One region of the Thermanaerosceptrum fracticalcis genome, then DNA from elsewhere that is predicted to be linked to it. Evidence: a T-box and tRNA genes for the amino acid it is inferred to sense, from the RefSeq annotation. Region 1 holds a T-box; the other holds one or more tRNA genes.
What was found. A T-box is a leader RNA that pairs with one kind of tRNA and senses whether it is charged. The one in region 1 lies ahead of ileS (isoleucine--tRNA ligase), so its partner is inferred to be a tRNA-Ile.
Positions count from the first base shown of each region.

Region 1 (8,709 bases):
GTATTGAGAGCATTAAAAAGAAAGTGGGGATTGATCTGGGCCTGGAGGGCCCTAATTTCCGCTTCCGCCAGTAACTGCGACTGCATCTGACCCCTGCTAATCTCAATTTGTGTGGAAATTAACTGGGCTAAACCCAGGGCCAACTCAATTTCAAAGGGTGTAATGCTCTGTTCAGTTAACTTATATAGTACCAGTGAACCTACGACTTCATTATTTTCTTTTAAAGGTACTGTTACTTTAGAGGCCAGGGGGCAATTGTCCGTAGGACAACCAATTTCATCCTTTGTCTGGACTACACTATACTCTCCGGTTTCCAGTACCTCTGCGGTACTCTGCGTGAAAATATCCGTTTCCGGAGAGTGATGGTCACTACCTGTTCCGACAAAGGCAAGTATCTTCTTGGGTGTAGTTATGGCTACTGCCCCAAGCCCTTCCACCATCTCAAAAATAATTTTGGCAGTTTTTTCAGCGGAGTAGCGATTTAAACCTTTCCTTAGAAAAGGAAGGGTCTCGTTGGCAATCTGCAAAGCTAATTGGGCTGCCGTTGCTTCTCGTTTTTCTTGATCTCGATAAACACTTTCCAAAATAGCCACAAAAGCAGCCACGCCAAGGGCATTAATTATAATCATGGGTGGACCGATCATTTCCACCGACCTCACAGCCTGGGCCAGGGGCTTGGACATGATTACCAGTACCCCCATATGCAGGATTTCCAAGCCTAAGGCCAAACCTAAGGCATAAGGCCACCTTACTTTTTTATAACGAATCTTATCATAATAAAGACCGGCTAAAAACCCTTCGGCCACAGTAGAAAATGAACTGGCAAACACAGTATATCCGCCCAGAGAAAAACGGTGAATACCGGCTATCAATCCCGCTCCTAAACCTACTGTAGGACCTGCCACCAACCCAGCCACAATAACTCCTACTGCCCGTGTATTGGCTATAGTTTTTTCTATAGGTATACCATTATAAGTACCCAATATCCCAATAAGACCAAAGAAAACAGTTAAAAACACTTTTTCAGGCCAGGATGTATCCCGTTTAAGCATGATGTTTTTAAAAACCTTAGCCTTACTAAGAAAGAAAACAAAGATTAGTACCACAGCTAATTCCGTAAAGAGATGCTTGGCTATCCCCACTAAATGTTGTAACAACTTTAAATCACCTCATAGCCAATAATACTAAAAAGTACTATGCTTTTAAAGAATATCCCTCTCTTCTTTTATGGTAAAATCAGGCGTTTCCGGGGAAAAAAATAATACCCTGTATCTCGTGGTACAGGGTATTTGCTTTTTAGAGGAATACATGCAAATCGGAATTCGGAAGTCGGAGGTCGTTCGATTACCTCAAAACGTCGGCACAGCGCTTGCAGAGGCCGGGATGCTCGGCATCCTGTCCTGTGGTTTCCGAATAGATCCAGCAGCGCTCGCATTTTACTCCGGGAGCTTTTTCCACCTTGGCAGCTAAACCGGGCAAGTCTTCACTGGTATAAACCTCGCCTGTTCCGTCGCCTTTATGGAGTACTACTCCGGAAGTAATGAAAATAGTAGCCAGGTCTTCTTTTAGAGGCTCCAGGAATTGATACCACTCCTCATTGGCATAGAGATTCACCTGAGCGTCTAAAGAGTGGCCGATGAGCTTGGCCCGCCTCGCCTCTTCCAGGGGTTTGGCCACAAAGTCTCTTACTTCCAGAATCTTATCCCATTTGGCTTCCAAGTCACTGTCAATATACTCTGCCTTGAGCTCGGGCCAGCCTGCAATCTGTACAGTCTCGGCCTTGTTCTTGTAGGGCAGGTATTGCCAGATTTCTTCTGTGGTAAAGGCCAAAATAGGAGTAAGCATTTTCACCAGAGCGGTAATGATCTCAAAGATTACAGTTTGGGCACTTCTTCTTTCCATGGATTGAGCCTTAGCCGTATACACCCGGTCTTTGATAATATCCAGGTAGATGGCGCTCATATCCACGGCGCAGAAGTTATGGATACTGTGATAAACAGTGTGGAATTCATAATTCTCATAGGCCTCGGTCACACGTTTGATCAGCTTATGCAATTTAAAAAGGGCCCATTTATCGATATCTACCATTTTTTCATAGGGTATGGCATCTTTCTCTGGTTCAAAGTCATAGAGGTTGCCTAAGAGGTAGCGGCAGGTATTGCGGATCTTGCGATAAGCTTCTGCTATCTGTTTGAGGATGTTGGGTGAAGCTGCCACATCAGAACGGTAATCGGCGGAAGCTACCCAGAGCCTTAAGATGTCGGCCCCCATCTGTTCAATGACCTCCAGGGGATCGATACCGTTCCCCAGAGACTTGGACATCTTTCTTCCCTGTTCGTCAACCAAAAAACCGTGGGTTAAAACAGCCTTATAGGGGGCTACTCCCCTGACGGCTACGGAAGTGGAGAGGGAGGAGTTAAACCAGCCCCGATGCTGGTCACTGCCCTCTAAATAAAGGTCCGCAGGCCAGACTAAATCAGGCCTGGTTTCCAGGACGGCAAAGTGGCTGGAACCGGAATCAAACCAAACGTCCATGATATCCGTCTCTTTACGGAATTCTTTGGCGCCGCATTCAGGGCAGGCAAGGCCTTCAGGAATTAAGTCTTTGGCTTCCCTGGCCCACCATACATCGGCACCGTGCTCCTTAAAGAGTTCCTGTAAATGACTGATAGTGGCATCATTAATTATCTCTTTATTACATTCCTTACAATAGAAGATGGGAATGGGCACACCCCAGGTACGCTGCCGGGAGATACACCAGTCGCCACGGTCGGCTACCATATTGTGGATGCGCTCTTCTCCCCAGGCCGGGATCCACTTTACTTCCTCAATGGCTTTGAGGGCGGCCTCCCGGAAACCGTCAATAGAGGCAAACCACTGCTCTGTGGCCCTGAACATCACGGGATTTTTGCAGCGCCAGCAGTGGGGATACTGGTGCTTGATAAACCCTAAGGACAGAAGCTTGTCTTGTTCTTTCAACTCCGCCGTGATGGCTTTATTGGCATCCTCGATAAACATGCCGGCAAATTTACCCGCTTCTTTCGTAAATTTACCTGTATTATCAACAGGAGAAAGGACAGGAAGATTATATTTCTTGCCAACCTCAAAGTCCTCCACACCATGACCCGGCGCCGTATGGACACAGCCGGTGCCCTGTTCCGTGGTTACGTGTTCTCCTAAAATAACGACAGATTGCCTGTCAAAGAAGGGATGGCTGCAGATGATTCCTTCCAGTTCTTCCCCTTTGAAGGTTTCTTCCACATAAGCTTCAGGCTTACCCAAGACTTCCAGGAAATTCTCCTGCAGTTCCTTGGCCACAATGTATCTTTCTTGACCCACTACCAGGAGATTGTAATCCAGTTCAGGGTGCACACACACCGCCAAGTTGGCGGGCAAAGTCCAGGGAGTAGTGGTCCAGATCACAAAATAAGTGTCATCCTGCCCCAAAAGACCATTCCCCTGAATAACAGGAAACTTGACATAAATGGAGGCCGATTTTTTTTCACCATATTCGATTTCTGCTTCGGCCAGGGCCGTTTCGCAGTGAGGACACCAATAGACAGGCTTCAGGCCTTTATAGATATACCCCTTCTTCGCCATGTCGCCAAAGACACCAATTTGGACAGCTTCAAATTCTGGGTTCAGGGTCACATAAGGATTTTCCCAATCTCCCCGTACCCCCAGGCGTTTAAATTGTTCTCGCTGAATGCCCACATACTTTAAGGCGTATTCCCTACAGTGTCTCCTAAATTCAACAGGGTCGGTAGCATGCCGGTTCAGACCCATAGCTTTTATGGCTTGCTGTTCGATGGGCAAACCGTGGGTATCCCAGCCGGGAACGTAGGGAGCATCATACCCGTTTTGGCTGCGGTATTTAACAATGATATCCTTTAATACTTTATTCAGGGTATGGCCTAAATGGATATTCCCATTGGCATAGGGAGGTCCATCATGGAGAATGAACTTAGGTTTCCCGGCCGTAGCCTTCTGGACTATTTCATAAAGTTTCATTTCCTCCCATTTTTGCAGGATTTCCGGTTCCCTCTGGGGTAAATTCCCCCGCATGGGAAACTCCGTCTGGGGTAGATTGAGGGTATCATTATACTTGTTTTGTACTTCTTTGGACATGCTTGTAATTCACCTCGTTTTAGTTGTTAGTTGCTAGTTGATAGTTGGTAGTAATAATTTACCACTCTTTAAAGCTTATAGAATCAGTAATATGCACGGGAAAGCAATAAGAATAATATTATTGGTTTCGGTAGTCGGTAGTCGGACTTCATCCACTAACAACTGCCAACTAACAACCACCAACTAAAAAAAGCTCCCCTCCCCAAAAGGGACGAGAGCCTATTCCCGCGGTACCACCCTAATAACAGTATAAACAAACTGCCTCTCATAAACCCTGTAACGGGGGTTAACCGGTAAAACATAGCCTTGAATGATAAAGGTTCTGTTCTACGGCTCCTGGGTGATTTTCCCCTGCTAGTTTCTACCCGTCTCCCACCACCACGGGCTCGCTGTAAGAAAACTCTGGCAAGCTACTCTCCCAATCACGGCCATTGTCTGTTTCCTGATAATTATAAAGCAAATAACAGAAAAAAGTCAATTGCAGCTGGTTAGAGGCCTAATTGCTGCAACAACTGCTCCTTATTTACACCTTCAACAAGCACTATCTTATTTCGTCCTGTATGCCCACTGACAATAGTTACTCTACTCGTGGCTATCCCCAGCTTCTGGGCAATAAACCTGATGCAGGCCGCATTGGCTTCCCCCTCAACGGGCGGAGCCGTTAATCTAATCTTTAAAGCATCCTCCTGCAGACCGGCGATTTCGTTTTTACTGGCCCTAGGCTGTACCTTTATCTTAAACTGTAGACCTTCTTTAGTCTCCTGCAAATTCCACAGTGAAGCCATGGTCCCTATACTCCTTTGTTTCCTCGGTTACGCAGGCTGGACTTGTATTAAGATGTTCACTTTCCAAAAGTTCGAGCTGTGTATTGAGAAAGCTTTTCAGCTTAACATATAGCTGTTTTTCAAAAGCACGAAGTTCCTCCAATTTCGCCGTAGCCTGGATTACCTGCTCATGGGCACTATTGATAATCTGTTCCGCCTTCTTTTTCGCTTCCCAGATAATGAGGTCTACTTCCTTATCGGCATTTCTCCTGGCTTCATCAGCCATTTTTTGCGCTAAGACCATGGTATTCCGCAAAGTTTCTTCCATCTCTTTATAGCGGTTTAAATGATCGCGGTGCTTTTGCAACTGGTCTTTAAGCTCCATATTTTCTTTGTATAAAGTCTCAAAATCCTTGATCACTTCATCTAAAAACTCATCAACCTCATCCACGTCATAACCACGAAATCCTTTTTTGAACTCTTTATTATGGATATCCAGGGGAGTTAACACAGCCAACACCTCTTTCAGACAAATCTCTGCAAGGTAACTTTTATCCTCCCTTTATGTGTTGTACCACTTATTTCCTGCACAAGCACACGACCCCTTCCCCGCCCCGATAAAACATCTCCTTCTTTAAGCAGATGGTCGGTTTTAGTGGTCTCCTGCCAGTTCACCTTAATCTTCCCGGCAGAAATCTCCCGGCTTATTCTGGTCCGGGAAGTGCCAAAACCTGCCGCAGCTATAGCATCCAGGCGCAGGGAGGGTACGGTAGTAGTAATACTTTTCCCTTCCCGCTCGGGCAAGCTAAACTGTTCCGGCGCCAGTTCCTTGATTTCCAGGGGTACCCCCTTTACTTTGAGGGGCTCGTACAGCAAAAAGTTAGCTATTTCCCTGTCTGCCGCAGTCACACATCCCTGGGGAACCAGCCAGATATCACCAAGTTTTTCCCGTTTGATCCCTGTACTTAAAAGGGCTCCTAGAAAGTCCCGGTGGGTAACCTTCACGGAAGAGAAGTCTCCATAACAGGCCAGTAAAGTGATTTGTGCCGCATCCAGGCTCATTTCCAAATAATCCGGGGATAAAACAATCCTTCTCCTTTCGGCATAAGGATGTCCGCCATAACTTTCCCAGCTGAAATCCCCACAATGTTCTAGAATTTTTTCCGCTACCCCCAGCAAATGAGGGTCAGCAAAGTCGGTGACCTGGCTCTGCTGTTTTTTCTCTAACAGTCTCATTTTATCCAGGAGCCTGGCCACAAACTGTTTCTCTTCCTCGGTCTTAAGCTGCCGCAGGATTTCCTCACGAGTCTTCGGCATATCTTTAAAGGGTCCTCAAAAGGTCAATCACCAGCATTTCTACCAGCTGGATCACAAAAATGGCCACAATGGGGGAGAAATCCACAACCATTCGCCCCCCCATCAACCGGCGGAAGGGCGCCAGTACCGGTTCGGTGATTTCATAAATAAAGCGGAAAATGGGGTTGTAGGGGTCATGACGAACCCAGGACAGGAGCACCCTGATGATGATTAACCAGTCCAAGACTTCAAAAGCAATGCGTACATAGGGAATCAGCCAAGTCAATATGTATCCACTCCCCTTTATTTTTTTAATAATTCCTGGGATCTACTGGTAGCTGCCAGAACCGTTTCCATGATAATACCCCGCAACCCCGCTTTTTCCATTTGGGCCAGACCTGTGATGGCCGTACCGCCGGGGGAAGTTACCATATCCTTCAGTTGTCCGGGATGGAGTCTGGTTTCCTGGACCATGCGGGCGGCCCCCTGTACAGTTTCAACAGCCAGTTTGAGGGCCACATCCCGCGGCAGACCGGCTAAAACGCCGCCATCGGCCAGGGCTTCAATCACTACATAAACATAAGCGGGTCCGCTGCCGCTTAAACCCGTAACAGCATTAAGCATTTTTTCGGGCAGGATAGTCACACTGCCCACTGCTTTAAAGATTTCTTCAGCTACGGCCAAATCTTCTTGGGTGACAAACTTTCCACCCGCCAGCACAGTGGTTCCCGCATTGATTAAAGCAGGGGTATTGGGCATGACCCGTATTACCTTACAGCCTAAGGGTACTACTTCCTCAATAAAGGAAGTGGAAATACCCGCAGCAATGGAGATTAGTAATTTGTCGGGAGTCAAAACAGAGGCAAAAGTTTTGAGAGCATCCATGATATTCTGGGGTTTTACGGCCAGGATAATCACCTCGCCGTGCCGGACCACATCTTTATTGTCAACAGTTGTCTTTACACCTAATTTATTCTTTAAGCATTCCAGCCGTTCATGGGAAAGGTCGCTTACCAATAAAGTTTCGGGCTCCACACCTCTACGAATGAGACCTGCTAAAATCGCCTCGCCCATGGCACCGCCGCCGATAAAGCCAATATTCTTCAACGTTCAAACCTCCTTAGTTCCGTTCCCTGGTTAATTCTACTGATCCAGGCAAAGACTTCTTTGGGTTGGGTCAGGTCATTAATATCGCCGGAAATATCCACGTTATTGGGTACGGCAATGATGATGCCTGAACCGATTTTTTGCAGGGTACCTCCCAGAGCATAGGCCGTCCCCCCCACAAAGTCAATAATGCGCCTGGCCAGGGCAAAATCCACGTTTTCCAGATTGATAATGACAGTCCGTTTATTCTTTAAACTGTCAGCTATCTGCTGTGTATCATCAAAAGTAGTTGGTTCAACTAAAGTGACCTTTATCTGGTCCTTGTTGCTGCCGGCGTTAAAAGGCACAACCTGTCCCCGGGATTTACGGTTTCTGACCTCAGCATTCTCGTAGAGAGGGCTGCTGGTTTCCTCGGTAACAACAACCTCTTCCCTTACTTCTGTAAAACCCATGACATCAAGTATCTTATCGAAAACCTTCATGCTCTTCTCCTCCTTCTTCATAATTTCTGGGGCCAAAAATCCTGCTGCCTATCCTTACAAAAGTCGCCCCCTCCTCCACAGCCACAGTAAAATCATCACTCATTCCCATGGAGAGTTCCTTCATTTCTACCTGGGGAAGTTTCATCCCGTCAATTTCTACCGACAGCTCCTTTAGCCTGCGGAATATGGGCCGCACCTCCTCGGCTTCGGCAACCAGAGGACCTATGGTCATGAGGCCCTTTATCTTTATTCCCGGTAAAACAGAGATTTCCTTGATATTTTGCAGTAATTCTTCTTCACTAAACCCTGATTTGCTTGTTTCCTGAGAAATATTAACCTGTAACAGGATGTTTGCGGTTACTCCCGCTTTTAGCGCCCTTTTACTGATTTCCTGGGCCAAAGCAAGGGAATCTACGGAATGAATTAAACTTACTTTGTCGATTATGTATTTTACTTTGTTCCGCTGCAAGGTACCAATGAGATGCCATTCAATATCGGGCGGCAGCTGGGGGACTTTCTGAATAAGTTCCTGCACCCTGTTTTCACCAAACATACGCTGCCCCGCCTGGTAAGCTTCCATTATTATATTTACAGGAAAATTCTTGGAAACAGCTACTAATTTAACTTCTCCAGGGTTCCTGCCGCTCTTTCTGCAGGTGGTTTCAATAAGTTGCTGGATGCTCTGCATGTTTTCCCTGATACTTTCCATAATTAACCTCCAGAACTACAGAGATAGACGACGTGGAAAGAAGACCACCTGTCCTTCTTTCACTAACTGGGGGGTGGTAATGACCAGATCCGAAGCCGACAGCCCTTCCACGGCCACTTTCTTGTTGAGCCTCCCGCTGACTGTAACCTCTTTCCACTGTACCTTTCCCCGGGCGTAGATAAAAACTCCCAAGTTACCTTCCTTTTCGACTAAACAATGTTCC
Region 1 is NZ_CP045798.1:326,256-334,964, reverse strand. It holds gene BR63_RS01790 (sensor histidine kinase) at 1-1,157, opposite strand, end outside; gene ileS (isoleucine--tRNA ligase) at 1,345-4,128, opposite strand; T-box leader at 4,333-4,563, opposite strand; gene BR63_RS01780 (DUF167 domain-containing protein) at 4,617-4,913, opposite strand; gene BR63_RS01775 (DivIVA domain-containing protein) at 4,882-5,403, opposite strand; gene BR63_RS01770 (YlmH family RNA-binding protein) at 5,418-6,209, opposite strand; gene BR63_RS01765 (YggT family protein) at 6,214-6,474, opposite strand; gene proC (pyrroline-5-carboxylate reductase) at 6,492-7,295, opposite strand; gene BR63_RS01755 (cell division protein SepF) at 7,292-7,777, opposite strand; gene BR63_RS01750 (YggS family pyridoxal phosphate-dependent enzyme) at 7,761-8,486, opposite strand; gene BR63_RS01745 (biotin/lipoyl attachment domain-containing protein) at 8,502-8,709, opposite strand, start outside.

Region 2 (8,709 bases), 1.0 Mb from region 1:
AGGAGCCGGTAAAGAAGCACTGCTTTATCTGGAGAGGCGGGGACTGAGCCAAGATAGTTGTGAAAAATTCCTCCTGGGTTACGCCCCACAAGCTTGGGACCAGCTAACCCGTTTGTTATTGGATAAAAAGGTTTTACCTGAGGAACTGCTTATTTTGGGATTGGCAAGTAAAGCCCAAAATGGCAATCTCATTGACCGTTTCCGTAACAGGTTGATGTTTCCTATTTGTGACGAACGAGGACGTGTCGTGGGCTTCGGCGGCCGGGTATTGGATGATTCTTTACCTAAGTACTTAAATTCCCCGGATACGCCGCTTTTTAGTAAAGGGAGATTTCTGTATGGTCTGAATCTAGCCAAGGGACCCATCCGCACTCAGGATCAGGTCATCATTATGGAAGGTTATATGGATGTAATCACTGCTCACCAGCACGGGATTAGTAATGCTGTGGCGACTTTGGGTACAGCCCTCACTACTGAACAGGCTAGAATGATGATGCGTTACACCTATAATACCGCCACCTGTTTTGATGCCGACAGTGCAGGACAGGAGGCCACCCTGCGGGGCCTCGATATTCTCCGGCAATTAGGCTGTCATGTTTCCGTCGTAACCATACCTGACGGCAAAGACCCCGATGAATTTCTTAACAAACAGGGTAGAGAGGCATTTTTAAAAAGAATACAGGAAGCCCTCCCCCTTTTAGAATATAAACTGCAGAAAATGCTGGAAAAATACGATGCTAGTACCGTAAATGGTAAAATCCAGGTGGTGCAGGGACTCATACCCGACCTTCATAAGGTACAGAGTCCCGTAGCCAGGCAAGGTTTTATCCAGTTGTTGGCCGATAAGCTTGGCTTTCCCGAGGTAGCTATTCATGCCGAGATCAGGAAATACCAGCAGGGAGAGGCTGGGCCAAATACAGGGGATAGAAACCTCAAATTGAGTAAGAATAAATTCGTTGCCGTTTCGGCCACCGCAAAGGCGGAGAGAACTCTCATCCGCCTGGCAGTAGAGATTCCGGAAATCACCCCGCAAATTGAAGAAGCCGGTGGGATAGAGCTTTTTACCCATAATTCTTTAAAAGAAATTTATCAGCTGAATTTAGTTATGCGTCAGGCTGGTCATAATATAAAGGCCAATGATTTAATGGCCTTTTTGGAAGCCAAAGAAAGCCAGGAAATCCTGGCAGAAATACTGATGGCCGATGAACTGCCCCAAGATTGGGAACGTGCCTTAAGAGACTGTCTTACAATTTTAGAACTTGAATATATTAATAGAAAAATCCAGGAAAAAAGCAACCTTATGATTCAATGTGAACAAAAGGGTGATATCAGCAAATCCCAAGAGTTGATGGCTCACATCCAACAATTGGTTATCCATAAACAGAGATTAATAGCTACCCTACGGAAGGGGGGGAATGGGTTTGAAAACTGAAAAAGACATAGAACAACTAAAAATTAATGGCGTGAAAGAACTTATCCAGAAAGGCAAAAAACGCGGTATTTTAACCTACCGTGAAATAATGGATACTCTACAGGGTGTGGAAATGACCCCTGAACAGATAGACGAGGTTTATGAACACCTCGGTTCCATGGGTATTGATGTGGTGCCTGATTCTGCTGATATTGAATCTTTCGGCGATGCACATGAGCCGGAGGTTATGGATGACCACCCGGAAGTTGAGGATGGGGAGATTGAAATTGATCTTTCCGTACCTGAGGGTGTTGGCATTGATGACCCTGTACGCATGTACTTAAAGGAAATTGGCCGGGTTCCCCTGCTCTCAGCTGAAGAGGAAGTGGAATTAGCTAAGAGGATGGAGCAGGGAGATGAGGAAGCCAAGCGTCGTTTGGCTGAAGCCAACTTGCGGCTTGTGGTCAGTATCGCCAAGCGCTATGTAGGTAGGGGCATGTTGTTTTTAGATTTGATCCAGGAAGGTAACCTGGGCTTAATCAAAGCGGTAGAAAAATTTGATTACCGGAAAGGCTATAAGTTCAGTACTTACGCTACCTGGTGGATTAGGCAGGCCATTACCAGAGCCATTGCTGACCAGGCCCGGACCATTCGTATTCCTGTGCATATGGTGGAAACCATCAACAAGCTCATTAGGGTTTCACGTCAATTGTTGCAAGAGTTAGGCCGGGAGCCATCACCTGAGGAAATCGCCAAAGAGATGGATATTCCTGTGGAAAGGGTGAGGGAAATTCTAAAAATTGCCCAGGAACCTGTATCCCTGGAAACGCCCATTGGCGAAGAAGAAGACAGTCATTTAGGCGATTTTATTGAGGATGAAGATGCACCGGCACCTGCCGAAGCGGCCTCCTTTATTCTCCTCAAGGAACAGTTGGAAGAAGTTCTGGAGACATTAACTCCCCGGGAAGAAAAAGTCCTCCGTTTACGTTTTGGTCTCGATGACGGGCGGGCCCGCACCCTGGAAGAAGTAGGCCAGGAATTTGGCGTTACCCGGGAAAGAATCAGGCAAATAGAAGCCAAAGCCTTAAGAAAACTTCGTCACCCCAGCCGCAGCCGCAAATTAAAAGATTATTTGGATTAAATTACTATTGACCGCTGCGGAAAATTATTATACAATAATCATTGTCTCCGATGGAGATTGACCGGGCCTATAGCTCAGCGGTAGAGCAACCGGCTCATAACCGGTTGGTCCCTGGTTCGATCCCAGGTGGGCCCACCAACTAAATTGGGCGATTAGCTCAGCTGGGAGAGCGCCTGCCTTACAAGCAGGATGTCGGCAGTTCGATCCTGTCATCGCCCACCATCTTTAAACAAAACATAGCACCATGCTCATGCATGGTGCTTTTTGTGCGCGACAACGGGGACGGTTCTACTGTCGCATTGCTTTTGTTTGCGACAATGTTCTGTCATTTATCAACTGGTGAAGTAATTATGCACTTACGCAAGCGTGACCCTAAATTAAGACTTTTTTATGATATAATAAGCATGATGAAGCCGGGTAACGGGTAAAACGGGTAGACTAGAGGGGGATCTCTATGCATCGTCCTGTGGTCATGGGTAAACTTGGTATGGTTTAATGCCATGGAAGCTGCCATTACGGTTAATGTCGTTCTCAATGTGGTGTAGCCCTATGCTTGCGGCATGGGCGGGGATGTCTTCTTTCTGTACCCGGTTGTGTCCACGCCTGGCAGGAAATTTATGAGCGATTCGCCACCAAGAGTTTGGCATATTTATTTGCCCCGACCATAGATTATGCCCAGGGTTTCCCAGCCAGTCATCACCTGGTAGAAATTATCCGCAAATATAGTGATATACTACAAAAGGACCGGGAACTGCAAAAAAAATTTTTTACCCCGGGGCAGCGTTTCCCGTCCCGGAGATATCATCTGCCAGGATGATTAATGGACTTTTACCTGGGAACTATCGCCCAGAAGATAGAGAAAGAATTTTCCACCTCGTTCCAGAATCTCCGCATAGAACAGACTAAAGAAAAACTAAGGTTCGCCGCCAGTTATGGCATCCGGCCACTGGCGGCATTAGGCACATCCTGTGTCGTCGAAATCAGACCACCCTCAACATTCCATTTATGGAATGTTGAGGGTGGGGTCTGACCATATGAATGCCCCTCTGATTTTTCATCCTCACTTCGCAAAGTCTGTTTCGCTATGCTCCAATATGGAACTTTTATGGCAAATTCCTTATTCTGAGGATTACTTTCAGGGTAGTGGTGTACTACTTCATTGAAAGAAAGAGGTAATAACGTGCTCAATTTATCCCAGCGTTTACTGGCCCTGGCCCGTTTGGTGCCGCAGGGTTCCAGGGTGGCAGATATCGGTACGGACCATGCTTTTCTCCCCTGTTATTTGGTGAAAGAAGGGATTGCTTCCTTTGTCATAGGCGTGGATGTTCATGAAGGACCATACCAGGCGGCCTGCCGTACCGTGAGGGCCTACAATGTGGCGGAACAGGTAGAAATACGGCGGGGCGACGGGCTGACAGCGCTTATGCCGGGTGAGGTAGATGTGGTGATTATTGCCGGGATGGGAGGAAGTACCGGCAGGGACATTTTAGAGAATTCTCCTCAAGTAGTGGAAAAACTGAAAAAAATGATTTTCCAGCCCATGAACGGAGCTGACGTAGTTCGCAGGTGGCTGTCGGAGCATAACTGGGTGATTACCGGAGAGGATATTATTTACGAAGATAAAAGACTTTTTGTGGTAATTGCTGCGGAAAAAGGGGAAAGAACGGCCCTCACGGAAGAAGAAATTCATTATGGGCCTCTCTTAATCAAGATGAGACACCCTTTACTGCAGGAAGTTTTACAGAAAGATATAGAAGCGATGCAGGAAATACTCAAGCAGTTGGCGAAATCTCAAAATCAAGAGAGTAGAGTAAAAGTAAATGAATTTACGAGAAAAATCCACATGGCAAAGGGGTTACAGGAATGGTTGTTCGCTGCCAAACAGTAGCACAGTTAATTGAAAAATTTGCACCCAAATACTTGGCCGAGGACTGGGATAATATCGGCCTGCAGATAGGCGACCCGGCCCAGGAGGTAAGGAAGATTTTTGTCTCCCTGGATTTGAACCTAGAAGTCCTTGATGAAGCCCTCAGCCTGGGCGCAGACATGCTTGTTGTGCACCATACGCCCCTTTTCAAACCCCTTAAAAACATCAGGACTGATTTGCCTTTGGGCCGCCTTATTGCCAGGATTGTGGAAAACCGGCTGGTTCTCTATACTGCTCATACCAACCTGGATTCGACCTGGGGTGGTGTAAATGATGTTTTGGCCCAAAAACTCAAGCTCCAGGATGTAACAATACTCTCCTCCGGCTGGCAGCAGAAACTCTTTAAACTGGTGGTATTCGTGCCCCTGGATTACGTGGAAAAGGTTCGTGAGGCCATTTCTGTGGCAGGAGGAGGGTGGATCGGTAATTACTCCGACTGTACATTCCAGTTAAAAGGCACGGGGACTTTCCGGCCCTTGTCCGGCACCAATCCTTTTATCGGTGAGCAGGGTAAACTGGAATATGTTGAGGAAATTCGCCTGGAGACCATTGTTCCGGAAGAAATTCTTTCTAAAGTCGTGAAAGCTATGCTCAAAGCACATCCCTATGAAGAAGTGGCTTATGACATCTATCCCCTGGCCAACCCCGGTAAGCAGGCAGGTTTGGGGAGAGTGGGTTATTTGGCTGCACCCTTATCCCTAGCAGATTTTATTGAACTCGTGAAAGAATCCCTGGGGATATCTCATGTCCGTTATTGCGGCGATTTGCATAAAACCGTCCGTAAAATTGCCTTATGCGGGGGAAGCGGCGCTTCTTTTATTGCCCAGGCCGTTTTTGCCGGTGTCCAGGTTTTGTTAACTGGAGATATCAAGTACCATGAGGCCCAGGAAGCTCTTTCTCAGGACCTGGCACTGGTGGACGGCGGCCATTTTGCCACAGAACAGCCTGTTGTTGATGTATTGGCCGATTTCCTCCGCCAGCAGCTGGCTAAGGAGGATGTACAGGTTTTTGTTTCCCGGATCAATACAGATCCTTTTCGTTATTTATAGGATGGGAAGTTATTTCCTGTCCTTTTATTTTTTTTAAGATCATCAAGAGAGGAGAGGTAGTATGGAACAAGCAAGATTAATATGGGATTTGCAAGCAATCGCCCAGGAAGAGTATGTCCTGCAGAAAAAAGAAGGATTAAAGTCTCTGGTGGTTCGCTTAAAACAACTGCAGGACAGCATTAAAAGAGCGGAAGAAGAAAGCAGCAAACTGGGTAACCTCCTTGCCGGGGCAGAGGCTAAGGCTACCAAGCTTGATACAGAAGTAGCGAGGATCACCAAACAGGCCCAGGGAAGTAAGGATAAGTTGTACCAGGCCAAAGGCGGGTCTTTAAAAGAATTATTAAGTTTACAGCAATCTCTGATCAAAATGGAAGAAGAAGTGAATAAGAGTGAAAACCGTTACATGGAGGTACTGAATGAGATAGAAAACCTCAAGAAGAAACAAGAGCAGGTGAAGGAAATTATTAAATCCCTGAAGAAAGAATATAACGAGGGTGTGAAGGAGTATAAGAAAGCCGTAAGCCAGCTGGATTTTAAACTTGCCGAACTAAAACTAAAGAGGGAGGAAATCGAGGAGCAATTAAGTCCTGAGACATTACGGCTTTATACGGAAACGGAAAGGCGTTTTCCCAGGAATGCCGTGGCAAAAATCAAAGGGGGGACTTGTTCAGGCTGCCACATCAGTATCCCCTCGGTTTTAGTCCTGCGCATCAAAGAGGGTAAAACTTTACAGCGCTGCGACAACTGCGGGAGAATTTTAATAAACATTCCCTAAGCACCTAGTTTTAGCTGAGTTAAGTGGAGGACAGCATGAAAAAAAGAGCAACAATAATCATTCTAATCTTTTTACTTTTCATCTCTCTTCATGTACAGGCAGCAGAATTATCCTATAGCATAAAAGATCAAACCTATTACCAGGTGACCACTACTTATTACTTTAAAAACGTGGGCACATCGACTGCCCGGGATATTAATCTTGCCATAACATTACCCAATGTCTATTTAACGAAAAACATGCCCTATTCCCATTTGATAGCCACCAAATACTCACAAGAGCCCCTGGAAATCACTACAGACCTGAAAGGCAATCGCACCGGTAAGTTTAATATTGCGGCTATTAAGCCAGGTGAAAAAAAAAGCTTAAGTATCCAGCAAGTTTACCGCGTGGGTAAGATTAGTTTTACCATTGATCCTGGGAAAATAGAAAGTTATAAGCCCCTGGAGCCGGCATTGATTCCTTATTTGAAGCCGGCACCGGGCATCGAGAGCGATAATCCCCTAATCATCAAGAAAGCCAAGGAGATAACCGGAGGGGAAACCAATCCTTTTCTTAAAGCCAAAAAGATTTTTGCTTTTTTGAACAGCCATATGCATTATGCCGATAAACCCACAGATCCTGCCAATAAGGGGGCTCTCTCCGCATTGCAAACAGGGATCGGGGTCTGTGAGGATTACTCTGATTTAATGGTAGCCCTTCTGCGGGCTGTAGGGGTACCAAGCCGCACTGTGGCCGGGTGGATGGGAACTATAAGCCAACCCCAGGTGACTATTGCCGACGAAAGCGGTCAGAAGCTTCCGGGTCATATGTGGGTGGAATACTACCTGCCTGGTTATGGCTGGATACCGGCTGATCCCACTTATACATATCTCTATAATGGGGTTCCTACCGTTGATTACAGCAGGTTGACGGGATTAAATGAACTGCGTTATGCAGAGGAAAGCGAGGCAGAAAGTTACCGGGTTTATTACAGTTACTATAATGGTAAATTGGAAGGATACTTCACCATCACCTTAACCAAAAGCCAGATTCCCCCCAGTTATGATGCCGACCGGGAACCGGTAACCCTTTACCTGGAAGGACTGCCCCTTATTTATGATGTCGAACCGGTAATTGCCGGAGGACGTACTTTAGTACCGCTGCGGGGCATTTTCAGTACTCTGGGGGCTCTTGTATCCTGGGATGAAGCTTCCCAAACCGTAACAGCCAGGACAGCCTCTAAAACAATTACCCTGAAGATTGGGAGCACCAATGCACAAATAAACGGACAAAATGTAGTCCTGGATGTCCCGCCCCAAATTATTGCCAACAGGACCATGGTGCCCCTGCGCTTTATTGGCGAAGCCCTGGGGGTACAAGTTAACTGGGATAGTAATATCAGAGTGATCAATCTCAACTTTTAATCTTTTTCCCTCAATGCCGGTTACCGGCAGTTTTTTTGATATCATAATCCGCCCGGAGGACTCCCGCCTCTAAGCGAAGCGTAGGCGGGAGAGGCTCACGCAGTCATTAACGGGTGCAGTGGAGAAGTGGACATGTAATTATTGTTGACGTATGCTCAAAATAGGTTTAGTATAGAGATGAATTAAATTTAACAAATGTTTATAATATAAACGAATACAGATTGTAAATATTAGCAGAGGGGGGCTTTTATGACCAACAAGTATGTGATTATTGGCGGGGTTGCATGTGGACCTAAGGTTGCAGCGAGATTGCGCCGCTTAGACCTGGATGCGGAAATTACCATTATTGAAAAGGGAGAAATTCTCTCCTATGGCGGTTGTGGTATGCCATATTACATTTCCGACGAAGTGCATGATATCAAGGAACTGTGGAGTACGCCCGTAGGTGTTCCCCGTGACGTCCAGTTCTTTAAGAAAGTAAAAAATATCGAGATTATGGATAGAACCCTGGCCCAGAAAATCAACCGTACAGAGAAAAAAGTTGAGGTAGTGAGACTGGAAACTGGTGAGGTCCAGGAGATCTCTTATGACAAGCTGGTATTAGCTGTTGGGGGCACACCCGTGGACCCGCCCATTCCCGGGAAAAACTTAAACAATGTGTATAAACTGAATCATCCCTATGATGCCGAAGGAATTAAAAAAGCTGTAGGCACTGGTAAAATTAAAAATGCGGTTATTGTAGGCGGGGGGTTAATAGGTTTAGAAGTAGCCGAATCCTTAACAAAACTGGGCATCAAAGTCGTTATTGTGGAGATGCTGGATCGTGTCTTACCCAAAATGCTGGATATCGAAATGGCCAGTCTCTTAATGCATGACATGAGAGTTAACGGGGTCGATATTTCCGTCAATAATAAGGTTTTAAGTTTCGAAGGTGACGACCAGGGGAACCTGAAGGCAGTTGTGACAGAACAGGGGACCATAGAAGCCCAACTGGCCCTGG
Region 2 is NZ_CP045798.1:1,349,774-1,358,482, reverse strand. It holds gene dnaG (DNA primase) at 1-1,432, shown strand, start outside; gene rpoD (RNA polymerase sigma factor RpoD) at 1,422-2,552, shown strand; tRNA gene BR63_RS07170 (tRNA-Ile) at 2,616-2,690, shown strand; tRNA gene BR63_RS07165 (tRNA-Val) at 2,699-2,774, shown strand; gene BR63_RS07160 (gamma-glutamyltransferase) at 3,106-3,369, shown strand; gene BR63_RS07155 (hypothetical protein) at 3,373-3,582, shown strand; gene BR63_RS07150 (tRNA (adenine(22)-N(1))-methyltransferase) at 3,733-4,440, shown strand; gene BR63_RS07145 (Nif3-like dinuclear metal center hexameric protein) at 4,416-5,528, shown strand; gene BR63_RS07140 (zinc ribbon domain-containing protein) at 5,590-6,303, shown strand; gene BR63_RS19490 (stalk domain-containing protein) at 6,339-7,709, shown strand; gene BR63_RS07130 (FAD-dependent oxidoreductase) at 7,959-8,709, shown strand, end outside.
Region 2: it encodes a tRNA-Ile, which carries the amino acid that the T-box ahead of ileS (isoleucine--tRNA ligase) is inferred to sense. The anticodon was not compared.